Linked DNA regions of Neorhizobium galegae. The protein of the gene in region 1 interacts with the protein of each later gene in a pairwise test. Links are inferred from orthologs where the notes say so. Each region holds a gene or a part of one and is shown on either strand. Other genes may lie near its edges. The genes, in order: LZK81_RS07360 and LZK81_RS20865.

Region 1 (9,272 bases):
AACGGTCATCCTGAATCGGATAGGATCTCCAAAACAGAAGAGGCCGCGGTTTCCCACGGCCTCTGTTTGCGAACGAAGATAGGCGGCCGACAGCGATACGTCCGCGGCCGCCCTCTTGTCCTACCAGGAGGTCGGCGGGATTATGCCGGCACGAACTGGTTCTTCTGCGTGAACCGAACGGAGACATCCGTGACACCGCCAAAGCTCACCTCGTAGGCCGCCGAAGACGTCGCGGTGTCGATCACCTGTCCCTGAACGAAAGAGCCGGCGAGAATGTAATATTTCGGCTTCGGCGTGAACTGGTACAAGAGGCCGGGCTCGAGCTGGACCGCGATCGTCGGCTTGCCGGCCATGGCGATGCCGACATTCAGGTAGACGCTCTTGCTGGCCTGCACGGGCACGGTCGGAATGGTGTCGTCGGCCTGGGCGAGGATAAGGCCTTTCGTCGCGTCGGATGGCCCCGCCGGAAAACCGGGAGCGCCATAGGGGAACGGTCCCTGATAGGTCACCGGCACCTGGTTCTGATTGTTGATCATGACGGCGACCGAACTCGCCGTCTGGAAGGAACGCGGCGAGCCGGGCGTGCCCTGCTGCTGAACGTAGCCAACCGTCACGGAATAGTCGATCGTCCAGTTGAAGGAAGACGTGCTCGGCTGGTCGGGGGTACCCGCAGCGGCGCCGCCAACCATCCAGGCCAGCGACAGGGGGTCGACCGACGGCCCGATAATCTTCGGGATCGTCTGGAATAGGGCAAACTGCTGCCATTTCGCGTTTTCATTGAGAACCGTGAGGCTGTAGGGCTGGCCCGCTGCCTGCGCGCTGAAGGCTTTGATCGCGTTCTGCCCCATGTAAATGGTCATAATACATCTCCTCAATTGGGTTGCCGCCACGACACCATGCGGTGACGGCATCTGTGCTTACGGCACCGGCTTCCGCGGAGCATCATTTGCACAAGCACAACCTAGGATATTTAAATCTGAAAATATGTCACACACGTAACAACCCTGATTTGCATTTTCGCTAAATATCAACCCTACAGACGGCAGCCATGTTTCCGATTTCAGGGTGGTCACGAGCAGATGAAAACGATGAAGAATCCGACAATTTCGGACGAGATAAGGAAAATGGAATTGTTCGGCGCCGCAGATGACGCCGTTATTTCCATGCTTGCAAAAAAGGTAAATATAAACACATACAGAGATCGGCAAACGCTGTTTCTGAGCGGAGATCCTTGCGATACACTTTATATTATACTTTCGGGCGGCATCTATCTTTATTTTATATCCGAAGAAGGCAACGAAGTGATTTTTTCGGAGCTTCAGGCGGGGGACGCAGTCGGCGAGATCGAGTTCGCCCTCAACTACCGGCACTCCTCGAACGCGGTGATATGCGGGGCGACGCGGCTGCTCGAAATCGATCGGAAAACATTCAACGCGCTCTCGGCAATCCCGCAGGTGTCTTCATACCTGATGCGGACGATCGCCCGAAAGCTCCACCGCACCATCATGTTCGCGGAGGGAATGGCGCTTTACCCGCTGGAGATTCGCCTTGCTCGCCTGCTGCTCAATCTCGGCGCCTCCCACGGGCGGTCGACCAGCGACGGCATCCTCATCGAAAAACCGATATCCCAGAGCCGCATGGGCCAGCTCATCAATGCCAGCCGGCCGCGCATCAATGCGCAGCTCCAGGCCTGGAAAAGCGAACGGCTGATCGGCGTGCGGCAGCACCGCATCATCATCTTCAACAAAAGATCGCTGCAGATCATCTCGCGTCATTCAGACCCTGCGGCCTGAATGACGCGGGCGCCTCCCCCCGGGCCGGGCCGCCCGTCGCCGCCTGCCCGGATTGGGTGGCTTACGGGCAACCGTTCTTGACGATGGGGATCAGATCGGCCGTATCTGCGGTGAAGCTCGGACCGAACACGCCGTCCGGCGCGCCGCTGGAGACAACGCTGACCGCCTTGTGGACGTTGTTCGCTGTCACGAACCACGCCCCGCCGCTTGCGCCGCCGCCATACATGGGATGCGGGCGGGCGTCATAGGAGGTGCCGGCCTGCACCACGATGCGGGCCGTTTCCCGATACATATACTCGCCGTCGTCCAACCTTGCCGGGTAACCGGTCACCGTCACGTTTTCATCGACATGGGCGCCGTCGATGCCGAGCTCGTATTTGCCAACGGCGGATGCGACGGTGGTGCGCATCACCGAATAGTCGAACTGCGACCGCGCGAGGCTCGGATCGTTGTCCGCGACCTCGGTCCAGCGCAACAGCACGGCCGCCCTGTCCACGTGGTAGAGCGTCCCGCCACCGTTGGAATACCCCTGATAGAAGCGGATGTTGCTTGCCGCCATGCCGCCTTTCCAGAGGCTGTGGGCGGCGCCGATGACGATATTCGCATCCGCGACGAATTGGGCGCTGGCGGTATAATCGTCCCCGCCCCGCGTGTAGAGAAGCTGGCCACCGAACTTGTAAGGCGCTTCGCCGATCGGCGCCCGTTCAGCATCGCCCACAAGGCTGCCTTCGCTTTCACTTGGATACCCGTCCGTGGGCAGCGTTCCGATCATTTCGCGCTCAGGGATCGCCGCGGCAATTCTTTCCGGCGTCCAGTATTCCGCGGCCGCATTGGCAGACCCCACGCCGCCGGGGTCCCAGCAGGTAAACTCCACCGCCCCCGCGCTGAGCGGCATCATCAGCGCGGATGCCGACAGCAGCGTCGACCACGTCAATCTTCTCACTCTCATGACATTTGCTCTCCCGATTGAAGTTCGGTCGCGCCATCGCGTCCGGCGGCAGCACCGCCTCGATCATCTACCAGAGCGTGTAATTTCCTTCTGTTTCCCTCGGGACAGCGGATATCAACCCGCCGGCCGCCCTTGCCAACAAACGGGGTTTCGGCCAAAACCGCCGCCATGATCACGATTACCGAACTTTCCGCCCGCATCGCCGGGCGTCTCCTCCTCGACAATGCCAGCGTGACGCTTCCGGCGGGCACGAAGGCGGGGCTCGTCGGCCGCAACGGCGCCGGCAAATCCACGCTGTTCAAGGTCATAACCGGTGAGCTGGGCTCGGAAACCGGTTCGGTCTCCTATCCGAAAAGCGCACGTCTCGGCCAGGTGGCGCAGGAGGCGCCGGGCACCGAGGATTCGCTGATCGAAATCGTGCTTTCCGCCGACAAGGAGCGCGCCGCACTGCTGGCGGAGGCGGAGACCGCCACCGATCCGCATCGCATCGCAGACATCCAGATGCGACTCGTCGACATCGACGCCCATTCGGCAGAGGCGCGCGCGGCCAGCATTCTCGCCGGTCTCGGCTTCTCACAGGAAGCGCAGTCCCGGCCTGCCTCGTCGTTTTCGGGCGGCTGGCGGATGCGCGTGGCGCTCGCCTCCGTCCTGTTTGCAGAGCCAGACCTGCTGCTGCTCGACGAGCCGACCAACTATCTCGATCTCGAAGGCACGTTGTGGCTGGAGGACTATATCCGGCGTTATCCGCACACCGTCATCATCATCAGTCATGATCGCGACCTGTTGAACAACGCGGTCAACGCCATCGTGCATCTCGACCAGAAGAAGCTGACCTTCTACCGCGGCGGCTACGACCAGTTCGAGCGCCAGAAGGCCGAGGCCGACGAATTGCAGACCAAGGCCAAGGCCAAGAACGAGGCGGCCCGCAAGCACCTGCAGAGCTTCATCGACCGCTTCAAGGCCAAGGCCACCAAGGCCCGACAGGCGCAGAGCCGCGTCAAGGCATTGGAGCGCATGGGCACCGTCGCCGCAGTGATCGAGGATCATGTCCAGCCGATCACCTTTCCCGAGCCGGAAAAACAGCCCGCCTCGCCGATCGTTGCGATCCAGAACGCCGCCGTCGGTTACGAACCGGGCAAGCCGATCCTCAAGAACATCACGCTGCGCATCGACAATGACGACCGCATCGCGCTGCTCGGCTCGAACGGCAACGGCAAGTCGACCTTCGCCAAGTTCATCGCCAGCCGGCTCAAGGCGGAAAGCGGCGATATCCGCTTGGCGCCGAGCCTGAAGATCGGCTTCTTCGCCCAGCACCAACTCGACGACCTCGTGCCGGCGGATTCGCCCGTCGCCCATGTGCGCCGGCTGATGCCGGATGCGCCCGAAGCCAAAGTCCGCGCCCGCGTGGCGCAGATGGGGCTTGCGACGGAAAAAATGGCGACGGCCGCAAAGGACCTGTCCGGCGGCGAAAAGGCACGCCTGCTGATGGGCCTTGCCGCCTTCCATGCGCCGAATCTGCTGATCCTCGACGAACCGACCAACCATCTCGACATCGATAGCCGCCGCGCGTTGATCGAAGCGCTCAACGACTACGAAGGCGCCGTCATCCTGATCAGCCACGACCGCCACCTGATCGAAGCCACCGTCGACCGGCTGTGGCTTGTGAACAACGGCACCGTGTCGAACTTCGAAGGCGACCTGGAGGAATACCGCAACCTGATCGTCAGCTCCGGTAAAAAAAAAGAAGAAAAAGTTGAACTGACGGAAGATCTTTCCTCGAAGGCGGACCAGCGCAAGGCGAATGCCGAAAAGCGCGCCTCGCTGGCACCGCTCAAGAAAAAGATCAACGAAATCGAGGCCGTAACCGCCAAGCTCGAGAAACTGATCAAGGCCCTTGATAAGGAACTTGCAGACCCGGTTCTCTACGAAAAAGCCCCCGCCAAGGCGGCCCAGAAGGCCAAGGAACGCGGAGAAGCCGCCGCAAAGCTCTCGTCGGCCGAAGACGAATGGCTGATGCTGTCGTCGGAGTACGAAGAGGCTATGGCGAGCTGACCTTGCTCCGGTGGTGAGTATTGCCCTCTTGCCGACCTGACCCGCGATATCCTCGGCGGCGTGGCCGGGAACCCGCCACCCGCAATGCGATTAATCATTAAATTAGGAATCCATTATAGTATCGGCCGATTATTCACAGGGATGATTTTCCGGCCCTATGTCCAATCCGCGGCGGCTTCACGCTCTTTCTGGCCTGCTCGCGGATCGCCGCGGCAATATTGCCATCATGTTCTCTCTGCTGCTCGTGCCGCTGATCACCGCCGTCGGCGCCAGCCTCGACTACGTGCGGGCCTATAACGCCCGTTCGAAAATGCAGGCCGATCTCGATTCCGCCTTGCTCGGCGCAGTGAAAAGCGTGGGAACACTGGACAATGCCGCGCTCAAGAAGCGCATCCAGGAGTGGTTCGCTGCCCAGACCGATCTCGGGAGCGGCGGTTACACGCTCGAAGAAATCGACATCGACACATCGAACCGTAAGATCACCGCGACGGCCCGCGCGACGGTGTCCACGACGCTGCTCAAGATTGCAGGCATCGACGGCGTCGGCGTGGCCACCTCCTCGTCGGTCGAAGGTCCAGGCCGCGCCTATCTCGACGTCCATATCGTACTCGACAAATCCGCTTCGATGCTGCTCGCGGCGACGAGCGCCGGTCAGTCCAGCCTGATGGCGTCACCGGCCAACTGCGCCTTTGCGTGCCATACGCCGGAAGGGACGACCTTCACCTACAAGAGCAAGACCTACAGCAATGTCTACGACCTGTCGGTCGCGATGAACATCAAGCTGCGGGCCGATGTCTCGGTGGACGCCGCGCGAGAAGTTCTAGACCTCATCGACACGGCAGACGCCGCACATGAGCGCATCCGGGTCGGCCTCTATACCCTTGGCGAAACCGCGACCCAGGTGTTGTCTCCGACCTTCTCGACCTCGGCGGCCCGCACAAAACTGAACAGTAAAACCAGCGGCATGACGAGCGCGACCTCCGAAGACGGGACATATTTCGACACTTCGCTGACGGCCCTCAAGCCCATGATCGGAACGGCCGGAGACGGAACCACCAAGGATGCGCCGCTGAAACTCGTGTTGATTCTGACGGACGGGGTCCAATCCGAGCGCAACTGGGTGCTGCAAAGCAACTCCGGTATCCGCTTCCCGACAGCAAAAAACTCGCTCCAGACCGTCGTCACCCCGATCAATTCCAAGTGGTGCAAGCAGGTGAAGGACCTCGATGCCACAATCGGGGTTCTCTACACCGAATACCTGCCGATGACCTGGGACTGGGGTTACAATGCGACGCTCGGCAAGACGATGAGCAGCAGCGGCTTCAGCTCGATCTGGGGAGGCACGGTCGCTTCCGGCAAGAGCAGCAGCACGCGGACAGCCTATATCCCTAAAGCGCTCGAAGAATGCGCGACGAGCGGCGACCTTTTCCTGCAGGCGAATTCGGCCGAGGAAATCGAGGAAGGCCTGTCCTCGCTCTTCAAGCAATATCTCTCCAAGGTAAGGCTGACAAACTAGATGACGCCGATGCACCGTTTCAAAGCCCTCTTGCGGAACGAGCAGGGAACGGCCGCGGTCGAGTTTGCACTGCTTGTCTTGCCATTCTTCGTCTTCCTCTTTTGCATTCTCGATATGGCGCTGATGTTCTTCGTCGACAGCGCGCTCGATTCGGCCCTGCATATGGCCGCCCGTTCCGTCCGGGTCGGCACCGCCTATTCGAACGGCTGGGATCTCGCCGCTTTCAAGAGCAATGTCTGCGACGGTATGGCGCTCGCCTTCAGTTGCGAGGACGAACTGCTGGTCACCACCACCACGATGTCCGATTTCTCGTCGATGAGCTTCACGTCGCCGGTCAGCGGCGGTGTTCTGTCCGTAACCGAGAGCTTTTCTCCGGCCGGGTCGGGGGAATACGTGATGATCCAGGCTTTCCTTCCCTGGGACAGCCTGCTGGCCGCTATCGGCGCAGACGTCAACACGCTCGCCGATGGCACCTATGTGCTCTCCGCTTCCGTGATTTTCAGAAATGAACCCTTTTGAGAAATCGCGCGATGGCACCAAGGCATGATCCCGACCACAGGCAAGGGAACCGGCGCGAAAGAAGCGTGCGGGCCCTGCTCGCCGACCGCAAAGGCCAGTCCGGCATCGAGTTCACCCTGCTTCTGCCGATCATGGCCCTGCTGTTCGCCGGCACCGTCGACCTCGGAGAAGGCCTGATGGTGAAGCGGAAGATCAACCAGATCGCGGAAGTGGCAAGCGACATCGTCTCCCAGGAGACGAGCTGGAGCAACAGCGAGCTCAATACCCTTCTCCAAGGGACCGCCTCCATTCTCATTCCCTTCAACAGCAGCGCACTTGCAATCCAGGTGGCCCTCATAGACTTCGACGCCGCCGGCAACGCGAAGGTCAACTGGTCGTCGGCCTTTCAAGCGAACGCGCAGGCATCAGGGGACCCGCCCGCCTTCGAAATCCCCGCCGACCTGATCGAAAGCAACGTGCAGCTCGTCGTCGTGCAGGTGAATTACGCGATGACGACGCCTTTCACGTCGCTGTTTTCCACCGTTACCGGCTCAGGCGAGTACAGCTTTGTCGGCAAGGCGATCTCCCGTCCGCGGGTCGGCGACAAAATCACCAAGAAGTAGGCTAGGACCTGCAATCCGGCAGAAGCCGTCCTTGCGGTCCGTTTCGCAGGTTGCATGCGGTGGACAACCCATAATAACCAGCCATTAACCATAATCGGCGAATGTGACGTCGCTTCAACTCCTCAGTCACTTTTTAGCCGAGTCGCTCCCATGTTTGTCCGCGTCCTTTGTGTCGCCGCCGCCGTCGCGTGCCTTCTTTCCTCCTGCGCCGGTCGCAGCCAGACCGAGAGCGGCTCGCTTGCCACCTCATTTGCGCCCGCCAAGGCACTCTCCTCGTCCAAATCGCCCAGAAAGGTCGAAGCGGATTCGCCGGTAGCGCTGACGCCGGTCGCTTGGGGGCGTTTCAACAATCCCGGCAGCCTTTCCGGCCGCACCCTCACCGCCTCGTCGCTTTCCGACCTGAAGCTCGCCGACAAGGAGGTCGTGCTGACCTTCGACGACGGCCCGATGCCGAAGAAGACGGAGAAGATCCTCTCCATCCTCGACGAATACGACGTCAAGGCGACCTTCCTGATGGTCGGGCAGATGGCGAAGGCCCATCCGGAGATCGCCCGCAAGGTGGTCAATGCCGGCCACACGATCGGCAGCCATACCTATCGTCATGCCGACCTGCAGCACCTTTCCTTCGATGCGGCCGTGGCCGAAATCGAAAAGGGGCGCGATGCGGTGACCAGCGTCACCCATGAGGATGCCGGTTTCTTCCGCTTCCCCTATCTCGCCGACACCAGGCGCTTGCGCCAGTGGGTCGCCTCAAACAGCATGGTGGTGCTGGACGTGCAGGTGGATTCCAAGGATTATTTCGGCGTCTCGCCGGCCGCCGTCGCAACCCGCACGATGAATTCGTTGCGCGCCCACGGCAAGGGCATCATCCTGCTGCACGACATCCATGCCCGCACGGCCGCCATGCTGCCGGCGCTGCTCACCCAGCTGAGCGCAGAGGGCTACAAGGTCGTTCGCCTGCGCCACAGCAATTCGTCGATGATGATGGCCTGGCTGAACTGAGGGAAAGAATGCGCGGGGTCAGGCCTTCTTGACCCAGCGCCCCTCTTCCGATTGCTGCCAGTAGGTCAGCGCATGCCCCTCGCCCTTCAGCTTCTTCCACTGGGCGCGGGCATTGTCGAGTTGGACGGTGTCGTAGCCATCGAACATGAAAACGATCCGGTCATAGTCGACGATCGGGGGCGGCTCGGCACCATCCACCAGAAAACGGACAGTCGCACCGTTGCCATTTTCGGCGGCGGAGGTCAGCAGCACCGGCTGCGCCTCGGCCATCGGCGAGACATCCGTGCCATGCGGCAGAAAACTGTCCTCGCGAAACGTCCACAGATGCGCGTCGAGAAAGTCCCGCCGCACATCGCCGCTCGTCTGCACCGCCACCTTCCAGCCGCGCTCGACGCTCTTTTCGAGGAGCGCCGGCAACGCATCCTCGAGCTTTGATTCGGTCAGGTGATAGAACAGGACTTCGGTCATCACAGTTGAGAACCCATATTTTCGTTGAACCGACAAATATGGGTTCTCAACCCACCTCGTAGTGCGCCCGGACGAGTTCGTCCAGCAGCCGCACGCCGTAGCCCGATCCCCAGGACTGGTTGATCTCGCTCGACGGCGAGTTCATCGCGGTACCGGCGATGTCGAGATGGGCCCAGGGCGTTTCGCCGACGAAGCGCTTCAGCAGCTGCGCCGCGGTGATCGACCCGGCATGGCGCCCGCCGGTATTCTTCATGTCGGCGAATTTCGAGTCGATCAGCTTGTCGTAATCCTTGCCGAGCGGCATGCGCCACAGGCGCTCGCCGGTGACGTCTCCGGCACCGCTCAACTGGCCGGCCAGCGTGTCGTCGTTG
Region 2 (9,857 bases), 2.8 Mb from region 1 along the record:
GGGCACGCTCACCTATGAGGCCGTGTTCCAGACCTCGAACGAAGGCCTCGGCCAGACGACGGCCGTCGGCATCGGCGGCGACCCGGTCAAGGGCACCGAGTTCATCGACGTGCTGGAAATGTTCCTCGCGGACGAAGCCACGACCTCGATCATCATGATCGGCGAAATCGGCGGTTCGGCAGAAGAAGACGCGGCGCAGTTCCTGAAGGACGAAGCCAAGAAGGGCCGCAGCAAGCCGATGGCCGGCTTCATCGCGGGCCGTACCGCTCCGAAGGGCCGCACCATGGGTCACGCCGGTGCAGTCGTTTCCGGCGGCAAGGGTGACGCGGAATCGAAGATCGCGGCCATGGAATCGGCTGGCATCAAGGTGTCGCCTTCTCCGGCCCGTCTCGGCAAGACCTTGGTTGAAGTCCTCAAGGGCTGACGCCACATAAAGGACAATCGCCACCCCTAGATAGATAGGTGGCGATTGATCCGATAAGCTTCGGACAGGCGAAGCGTCCCATTGTTTCGCCTGTCCATGTTTTGCGTCTCTCAATTTCTGGAGACGCGTGACCGCCAAGCGCGGTCCGGTACCAAGACGAAGACCAAGAAAATGCGGAAGCCGGAGTATTTTCCGGTCCCGATTACGTCAGGAGGCGGGCGCGGCGCCCGCAGATAACCATGGCACGGCAAGAAGCCAACGAGCAGTTCCTCATCACCTCTTTCCTCGACGGACAGAACGCGGCCTATATCGAGCAGCTTCATGCTCGTTACGAGGACGACCCGACATCCGTCGCGCCGGAATGGCAGGCCTTCTTCAAGGCGCTCGCCGACAATCCGGACGATGTGAAGGCGGCGGCGAAGGGTGCCTCGTGGCAGCGCAAGAACTGGCCGATCGCGGCCAATGGCGAGCTGGTCTCGGCGCTCGACGGCAACTGGCCGATCGTCGAAAAGGCGATCGAAACCAAGGTGAAGGCAAAGGCGGAAGCGACTGCTGCCGCGACCGGCAAGCCGGTCAACGAAACCGATGTGCTGCAGGCGACGCGGGACTCCGTGCGCGCCATCATGATGATCCGCGCCTACCGCATGCGGGGTCACCTGCATGCCAAGCTCGATCCGCTCGGCATTGCCAGCGCGGTCGAGGACTATAATGAACTGTCGCCGTCCGCTTACGGCTTCACCGAGGCGGACTACGACCGCCGGATCTTCATCGACAACGTGCTCGGCCTCGAATACGCGACGCTGCGCCAGATGATCGAGATTCTGGAGCGGACCTATTGCTCGACCTTGGGTGTCGAGTTCATGCACATTTCCAATCCGGAAGAAAAGTCCTGGATCCAGGAACGCATCGAAGGCCCGGGCAAGGGCGTCGAATTCACGCCGGAAGGCAAGAAGGCGATCCTTTCCAAGCTGGTCGAAGCGGAAGGCTACGAGCAGTTCCTCGACGTCCGCTTCAAGGGTACGAAGCGCTTCGGCCTCGACGGCGGTGAATCGCTGATCCCGGCGCTCGAACAGATCATCAAGCGCGGCGGCCAGGAAGGTCTTGAAGAAGTTGTTCTCGGCATGCCGCATCGCGGCCGCCTGAACGTGCTGACCAACGTCATGCTCAAGCCGCACCGCGCGGTGTTCCACGAATTCAAGGGCGGTTCGTTCAAGCCCGACGAAGTCGAAGGTTCGGGCGACGTCAAGTACCATCTCGGCGCTTCGTCGGACCGCGAGTTCGACGGCAACAAGGTCCATATGTCGCTGACGGCGAACCCGTCGCATCTGGAAATCGTCAACCCGGTCGTCATGGGCAAGGCTCGCGCCAAGCAGGACATGCTCGCCAAGGCCTGGGACGGCGACATCATTCCCCTGAAGGAGCGCTCCAAGGTTCTGCCGCTCCTGCTGCACGGCGACGCCGCGTTTGCGGGCCAGGGCGTCGTGGCTGAAATCCTCGGCCTTTCGGGCCTGCGCGGCCACCGCGTCGCCGGCACGATGCACGTCATCGTCAACAACCAGATCGGCTTCACCACCAATCCGGCCTTCTCGCGTTCGTCGCCCTATCCGTCCGACGTCGCCAAGATGATCGAGGCGCCGATCTTCCACGTCAACGGCGACGATCCGGAAGCGGTCGTCTACGCCGCCAAGGTCGCGACCGAATACCGGATGAAGTTCCACAAGCCGGTGGTCATCGACATGTTCTGCTACCGCCGCTTCGGCCATAACGAAGGCGACGAGCCGGCGTTCACGCAGCCGAAGATGTACAAGGTCATCCGCGCCCACAAGACCGTCGCGCAGATCTATGCCGACCGCCTGATCGCCGAAGGTCTCCTCACCGACGGCGAATTCGAGAAGATGAAGGCCGACTGGCGCGCCAATCTCGAAACCGAGTTCGAGGCCGGCCAGAGCTACAAGCCGAACAAGGCCGACTGGCTGGACGGCCAGTGGTCGGGCCTGCGTTCCGCCGACAATGCCGACGAACAGCGCCGCGGCAAGACCGCGATGCCGATGAGGGAACTGCGGGAGATCGGCCGCAAGCTGTCGACCATCCCGGAAGGCTTCAACGCTCACCGTACCATCAAGCGGTTCATGGAAAACCGCGCCCAGATGGTCGAGACCGGCGAAGGCATCGACTGGGCCATGGCGGAAGCCCTGGCATTCGGTTCGCTCGCCGTCGAAGGCACCAAGATCCGCCTGTCCGGCCAGGATTGCGAACGCGGCACGTTTTCGCAGCGTCATTCGGTTCTCTACGATCAGGATACCGAAGAGCGCTACATTCCGCTCGCCAACCTGTCGCCGACCCAGGCCCGTTACGAAGTCATCAACTCGATGCTTTCGGAAGAGGCGGTCCTCGGCTTCGAATATGGCTATTCGCTCGCCCGCCCGAACGCGCTGACCCTCTGGGAAGCCCAATTCGGCGACTTCGCCAACGGTGCGCAGGTCGTGTTCGACCAGTTCATCTCGTCGGGCGAACGCAAGTGGCTGCGCATGTCCGGCCTCGTCTGCCTGCTGCCGCACGGTTATGAAGGACAGGGTCCGGAACACTCCTCGGCACGCCTGGAGCGCTGGCTGCAGATGTGCGCCGAAGACAACATGCAGGTGGCCAACGTCACGACGCCGGCTAACTACTTCCACATTCTGCGCCGGCAGACGAAGCGCGACTTCCGCAAGCCGCTGATCCTTATGACGCCGAAGTCTCTGCTGCGCCACAAGCGAGCCACCTCGACGCTTGCCGAAATGGCCGGCGAATCCTCCTTCCATCGCCTGCTCTGGGACGATGCGGAGGTCATCAAGGACGGTCCGATCAAACTGCAGAAGGATGCCAAGATCCGTCGCGTCGTGCTCTGCACCGGCAAGGTCTATTACGACCTGCTCGAAGAGCGCGAAAAGCGCGGCATCGACGACATCTACCTGCTGCGCATCGAACAGCTTTATCCGTTCCCGGCCAAGGCTCTGATCAACGAGCTTTCCCGCTTCCGCAATGCGGAAATGGTCTGGTGCCAGGAAGAGCCGAAGAACATGGGTGCATGGTCGTTCATCGACCCGTATCTGGAATGGGTTCTGGCGCATATCGATGCAAAGTATCAGCGTGTCCGTTACACGGGCCGGCCGGCAGCGGCCTCGCCTGCAACGGGCCAGATGTCGAAGCATCTCGCACAGCTCGAAGCCTTCCTCGAAGATGCGCTCGGCGGCTGATTCCCAGCCGCTCCTCCACTTTTCACAGACACAACCTGACAAACACGGAAACAGATCATGGCCACCGAAATCCGCGTCCCCACTCTGGGAGAATCCGTCAGCGAGGCAACCGTCGGCACCTGGTTCAAGAAGGTCGGCGACACGGTCAAGGCCGACGAGCCGCTTCTCGAGCTCGAAACGGACAAGGTGACCGTCGAGGTTCCGTCGCCGGCTGCAGGCGTTCTGACCGAGATTGTCGCCGCCAACGGCGAGACCGTCGGTCTCGGCGCCCTGCTCGGCCAGATCGCCGCAGGTGCGGCAGGTGCCGCGACCGCAGCTCCGGCTGCAAAGCCTGCCGAAGCCGCACCGGCCAAGGCTGCCGAACCGGCTGCTCCGGCGCCGGTCGCCGCTGCCGCCACCTCGATGCCGCCGGCTCCGGCTGCCGCCAAGATCGCTGCGGACAGCAACATCTCGACTGCCGATATCGATGGTTCGGGCAAGCGTGGCCAGGTCCTCAAGGGCGACGTGATCGCTGCGGTCGCCAAGGGCATTTCCGCTCCGGCTGCCGCCCCTGCCGCTCCGGCGGCACCGCGCCCGGTTTCCTCGGCTGACGACGCATCCCGCGAAGAGCGCGTGAAGATGACGCGCCTGCGCCAGACGATCGCCCGCCGCCTCAAGGACGCGCAGAACACCGCCGCCATGCTGACCACCTATAACGAGGTGGACATGAAGGCGGTCATGGACCTGCGCAACCGCTACAAGGACGTGTTCGAGAAGAAGCATGGCGTGAAGCTCGGCTTTATGGGCTTCTTCACCAAGGCCGTCACCCACGCGCTGAAGGAACTGCCGGCCGTCAACGCCGAGATCGATGGCACCGACATCATCTACAAGCAGTATTGCCATGTCGGCGTCGCCGTCGGCACCGACAAGGGCCTCGTGGTTCCGGTTGTGCGCAATGCCGACCAGATGTCGATCGCCGAAATCGAGAAGGATATCGGCCGCCTCGGCAAGCTCGCCCGCGACGGCCAGCTCTCCATGGCCGACATGCAGGGCGGCACGTTTACCATCTCGAACGGCGGCGTCTACGGTTCGCTGATGTCCTCGCCGATCCTCAACGCGCCGCAGTCCGGCATTCTCGGCATGCACAAGATCCAGGACCGTCCGGTCGTCATCGGCGGCCAGATCGTCATCCGCCCGATGATGTATCTGGCGCTCTCCTACGACCACCGCATGGTGGACGGCAAGGAAGCCGTGACCTTCCTGGTGCGCGTCAAGGAAAGCCTCGAAGATCCGGAACGCCTGGTTCTCGATCTCTAAGACGGGAACGGACCTATGGAAACGCTCGGGGTCACCGCAACGCCATACATGACGCTGCTGGCCTTGAGCGTTGTCCTGCTGGTCTTCCATGTCCTGCTGCAGGGCATGCTTTCGACCCGCGAACTCGGCTCGGAGTGGAATGCCGGACCGCGGGACGCGGGGCTGGCACCGAAGGGCAGGTTCGCGGGGCGTGCCGCCCGTGCCTCGAAGAATTTCCAGGAGACCTATCCGGCGTTCGTCGGCCTGCTGCTCGGCGTTGCCTTTGCGGGAGACGATGCGTCCGGCTGGGGGCTGATCGGCGGCTGGATCTGGCTGGTCGCCCGGGTCGTCTATATCCCGCTCTACATGGGCGGCGTGCCCTATATCCGGTCCGTCGTCTGGACGGTGAGCCTGATCGGGCTTCTCGCCATGACCATCGCGCTGTTCCGGTGATGCCATGATCGCATCCTTCAAGACATGGCTTCCGATTTTGTGCCTGGCGCCGGGCATGGCAGTTGCCGCCGAGCGATGCGCGATCGAGAAGGCCGTGTTCGTGGAGACTACTGCCGGAACGGTGCTCGCCTTCAAGCCGGTCGGTTCGGATGCAGCCGTGGTCAGCCATCTCTTCACGATCACCGGGGCCAAGCTGAAGCTCGACGGCAACGTGATGTACGACGAGGAATCCAAGCGCCCGGGCGGCATGGTGACGAACAACTGCCCGCAGGGTGATGCGACCGGCGCCGAACTTCTGGGCCTGCACCGTCTGGACCGGCGTGCCCTATGCCCTTGATGTGGCGACCGGCCATATCGACATATTGGGCGCGGCGAATACCCCGGCGCCGGACGCGATCCTGATGCCGGGTTTCGGCCCGTCGATCCGACATTCGACGCTGTGGGGCAAGAGCGGTCTGAAACAGGTCCCCTGGGACCTTTACGAGTTCAAGGAATGCAAGGCATGAGCGAAAACCCTGTTCTTCTGGTGACCGGCGGAAGCCGCGGCATCGGTGCGGCGGTCTCGCTCATGGCCGCCAGCCGTGGTTGGCGCGTGGCGGTGAACTACGCATCCAATCGGAAGGCAGCCGAAAAGGTGGTTTCGGAAATCGAGGCCGCCGGCGGCGAGGCGATCACGGTTCAGGCGGACGTCGGCAATGCCGCCGAGATCGTGTCGATGTTCGAGGCGGTCGATCGGCATTTCGGGCGGCTGGACGGGCTGGTCAACAATGCCGGGATCGTCGACATGCCGCAGCGCATCGACGAGATGAGCGCCGAACGCATCGAGCGAATGATGCGGGTCAATGTCACCGGTTCGATCCTGTGTGCCGGAGAGGCGGTGCGCCGCATGTCGACGAAACACGGCGGCAAGGGTGGCGCGATCGTCAATATCTCGTCGATGGCTGCCAAGCTGGGCTCTCCGGGACAATATGTCGATTACGCAGCTTCGAAGGCGGCGATCGACACGCTGACCATTGGCCTGGCGCGCGAAGTCGCGACCGAAGGCGTGCGCGTCAATGCGATCCGCCCGGGCATTATCGACACCGATATCCACGCGTCCGGCGGCCTGCCGGACCGGGCGCGCGATATGGCGTCCAGCGTTCCCATGCAACGGCCGGGCAGGGCGGAAGAAGTGGCGGATGCCGTCCTCTATTTTCTGTCGCCAGCGGCTTCCTACGTAACCGGCGCCATACTCGACGTGAGCGGCGGGCGCTAAGAGATGAAGAGAAGGAAAAAGAACTATGGCTTATGATGTCGTCGTCATCGGAAGCGGCCCCGGCGGTTACGTCTGCGCGGTGAAGGCCGCCCAGCTCGGCCTCAAGGTCGCGGTCGTGGAAAAGCGCGCCACCTATGGCGGGACCTGCCTCAACATCGGCTGCATCCCCTCCAAGGCGCTGCTGCACGCCTCCGAGATGTTCGCTCACGCCGCCCACGGCATGGATGCGCTCGGCGTCGAGGTCTCCGCGCCAAAACTCAATCTCGAAAAGATGATGGCTCACAAGGACGCGACCGTGAAGTCGAACGTCGACGGCGTCTCCTTCCTGTTCAAGAAGAACAAGATCGACGGCTTCATCGGTACCGGCAAGATCGTCTCGGCCGGCAAGGTCTCGGTGACCGGCGACGACGGCAAGGTCCAGGAATTTGAGACCAAGAACATAGTCATCGCCACCGGCTCCGACGTTGCGGGCATTCCGGGCGTCAATGTCGAGATCGACGAGAAGGTGATCATCTCCTCCACCGGCGGCATCGCGCTCGAAAAGGTGCCGCAGCATCTGATCGTGGTCGGCGGCGGCGTCATCGGCATGGAGCTCGGTTCGGTCTGGTCGCGCCTCGGCGCCAAGGTCACCGTGATCGAATATCTCGACAAGCTGCTCGGCGGCATGGACGGCGAAGTCTCCAAGCAGTTCCAGCGGATGATGGCCAAGCAGGGCATGGACATCCGCACGGATGCCAAGGTCACCGGCGTCGAAAAGACCGCCAATGGCGCCAAGGTCACCTACGAGCCGGTCAAGGGTGGTGACGCCCAGACGCTGGAAGCCGACGTCGTGCTGATCTCTACCGGCCGCAAGCCCTACACCGCAGGCCTCGGCCTGGAAGAAGCGGGCGTCAAGCTCGACAATCGCGGCCGCGTCGAGATCGATGGCCACTTCAAGACCAATGTCGAAGGCATCTACGCGATCGGCGACGTGGTCAAGGGACCGATGCTTGCCCACAAGGCGGAAGACGAAGGTGTGGCGATGGCGGAAATCCTCGCCGGCCAGCATGGCCATGTGAACTACGACGTCATCCCGAGCGTCGTCTATACCCAGCCGGAAGTCGCGTCCGTCGGCAAGACCGAGGAAGAGCTGAAGGCTGCAGGCATCGCCTACAAGGTCGGCAAGTTCCCGTTCACGGCGAACGGCCGCGCCCGCGCCATGCTGGCGACGGACGGTTTCGTGAAGTTCTTGGCCGACAAGGACACCGACCGGGTTCTCGGCGGCCATATCGTCGGCTTCGGCGCCGGCGAGATGATCCACGAGATCGCCGTGCTGATGGAATTCGGCGGCTCCTCGGAAGACCTCGGCCGCACCTGCCATGCCCACCCGACCATGTCGGAGGCCGTCAAGGAAGCCGCACTCGCGACCTTCTTCAAGCCGATCCATATGTGAGCGCGTCTGGTGCTTTCATGCCAGTATGATCAGGAAGGGTGGGACATTGTCCTGCCCTTTCGCCGTTAGTGCGATCTACCCCTCGAAGCGGCCCGTGGCATCACGATCGCGTTCGTATCGTCTCGTGAGCGGAAACGGCGGCAACCAGGACTCGCGGCGGATGATCCAGCTTTCGTAGGTTGGCATCAGCTGGTCGGGGGCATCCAGGGATCCGAGGTTGACTTCGATCTCGTCCGCGGTGCGTGCGAAAACAGAGGAGCCGCAGCGGGGACAGAAAAACCGGCCGGCGTAATCGCGTGTCTCGCCATCGACCGTCACCGCATCCTGGGGAAATATCGCGGAAGCGTGGAAAAGTGCTCCATGATGCTTGCGGCAGTCGAGGCAATGACAGAGGCCGACCCGGTACGGCAGTCCCGACGCTACAATTCGCACGTTGCCGCACAGGCAACCACCGGTAAATCGATCCATGTCGCGTCTCCTCCAAGATCAAGCGGCCGGAATTTTTACACCGAGCAGCGCCTTCGGTGCAATTGTCCGCAGCGGACGATAACGTTCATCGCTACCAGCCGAACACACGGCCTGGAATTGCGATCGGTCAATTCCAGGATTAAATCTTGGACAGGCTTGCCGCTTTCGCTTGAGCCTCCGGCAAACGGCCATAGACTGGATCCCATTGTTCCAATCTTCTGAAAAGGCCGAGAAATGGCTCTCTCGTTCACCTTGCCTCAGCGTATCCTGCATTGGCTAATGGCGGCGCTGATCCTCTTCAACCTGCTTTTCACCGATGCGGTGGAGACTGCCGCGCGGCTGATGTTCCGCGGCCAGGCGCTGACGCCGGAACAGGTGAGCGCGGCCAACATCCATGCCTATGTCGGTATCAGCGTTCTGGTTCTCGGCCTGATCCGGCTCTGTCTGCGGCTGGTGCAAGGTGTGCCGCCGGAGCCAAGACAAGAGCCGCCGTTCCTGCGGGTGGTGGCGAAGATCAGCCACTGGGCTTTTTACGCGCTTTTTGTCGCCATGCCGCTTGCCGGCATCGGCGCCTGGTTCTTCGGCAACGCGACAGCCGGCTTCGCCCATGCGGGACCGCTGAAACTTTTGATGTGGACGTTGATCGTCGCCCATATCGGCGGCGCGCTGGTGCACCAGTTCTACTGGAAGACCGATGTGCTGAAGCGGATGACGAGTGGTCGATGAAGGATGGGCGGTGTCAATTGACCGCCGTCACCTTGAAGCCCTTCTTCCGGAAGAGCTCGACAAGGCCTTCCTCGCCGGGCAGGTGAAGAGCGCCGACGGCCATGAAGGCGCCGCCCTGATCGAGGATTGGGGCTGCCCGATCGGCCATCACATGGTTGCGCTTGCTGACCACCAGGTTTTCGAAGTCGCCATAACCGGCCTCGTCCTCGGTTCCGTCGGGTGCGACGGCTTTCAGCATCGGCATGGCAAGGCCGATCTCGCCGGAAAGATAGACTTCCGTCAGCGTCTCGAAGACATCGTCGACGCGCTTGCCGAGCTTGATGGTTTCGATCAGCGACTTGAGGTGCAGCTCGATCGGGATGGCGTTCAGCGCCGCCGCCTGCTCTTCGAGCGTTTCCAGGCCCTTGACGGGCTTGCCCTCGGCCGTTGCCTGTTCGGCGATCTTCTTGTCGAGGAAGGCGACGTTCTGGGCCTTGCGGGCAAGCTCGCAGGCCGGCACGGAAACGAGCGCCATCAGCATCCACGGCCGCATGCGCGAGACCGCCGAGAGCGGCACTCCGCGCGCCTTCAGACCGGTTTCGAGTAGCG

Evidence for each region.
Region 2: the proteins of LZK81_RS07360 (region 1) and LZK81_RS20865 interact in binary tests that used the Escherichia coli proteins (3 or more experiments, as listed by UniProt). The link is inferred for Neorhizobium galegae from one-to-one orthologs.

What each region holds. Positions count from the first base shown.
Region 1 is NZ_CP090095.1:1,465,503-1,474,774, reverse strand. The notes cover bases 2,419-5,352. They hold LZK81_RS07360 (ATP-binding cassette domain-containing protein), read left to right. Parts: upstream 2,419-2,910; coding sequence 2,911-4,794; downstream 4,795-5,352. Other genes in these bases: LZK81_RS07355 (TadE/TadG family type IV pilus assembly protein), read left to right, coding at 4,952-5,352; LZK81_RS07365 (hypothetical protein), read right to left, coding at 2,419-2,742. Also shown: LZK81_RS07380 (sensor domain-containing diguanylate cyclase), read left to right, coding at 1-14; LZK81_RS07375 (hypothetical protein), read right to left, coding at 141-860; LZK81_RS07370 (Crp/Fnr family transcriptional regulator), read left to right, coding at 1,080-1,793; more of LZK81_RS07365, read right to left, coding at 1,855-2,418; more of LZK81_RS07355, read left to right, coding at 5,353-6,310; LZK81_RS07350 (TadE/TadG family type IV pilus assembly protein), read left to right, coding at 6,320-6,829; LZK81_RS07345 (TadE/TadG family type IV pilus assembly protein), read left to right, coding at 6,895-7,431; LZK81_RS07340 (polysaccharide deacetylase family protein), read left to right, coding at 7,582-8,433; LZK81_RS07335 (DNA polymerase III subunit chi), read right to left, coding at 8,452-8,901; LZK81_RS07330 (leucyl aminopeptidase), read right to left, coding at 8,948-9,272. UniProt on the Escherichia coli protein: Genetic data indicate it may be involved in ribosome assembly or function.
Region 2 is NZ_CP090095.1:4,226,794-4,236,650, reverse strand. What follows is about bases 342-3,860. They hold LZK81_RS20865 (2-oxoglutarate dehydrogenase E1 component), read left to right. Parts: upstream 342-663; coding sequence 664-3,660; downstream 3,661-3,860. Other genes in these bases: odhB (2-oxoglutarate dehydrogenase complex dihydrolipoyllysine-residue succinyltransferase), read left to right, coding at 3,718-3,860; sucD (succinate--CoA ligase subunit alpha), read left to right, coding at 342-424. Also shown: more of sucD, read left to right, coding at 1-341; more of odhB, read left to right, coding at 3,861-4,956; LZK81_RS20855 (MAPEG family protein), read left to right, coding at 4,972-5,388; LZK81_RS20850 (hypothetical protein), read left to right, coding at 5,444-5,725; LZK81_RS20845 (hypothetical protein), read left to right, coding at 5,709-5,894; LZK81_RS20840 (SDR family oxidoreductase), read left to right, coding at 5,891-6,643; lpdA (dihydrolipoyl dehydrogenase), read left to right, coding at 6,669-8,075; LZK81_RS20830 (GFA family protein), read right to left, coding at 8,151-8,543; LZK81_RS20825 (cytochrome b), read left to right, coding at 8,778-9,269; LZK81_RS20820 (TraB/GumN family protein), read right to left, coding at 9,283-9,857. UniProt on the Escherichia coli protein: E1 component of the 2-oxoglutarate dehydrogenase (OGDH) complex which catalyzes the decarboxylation of 2-oxoglutarate, the first step in the conversion of 2-oxoglutarate to succinyl-CoA and CO(2).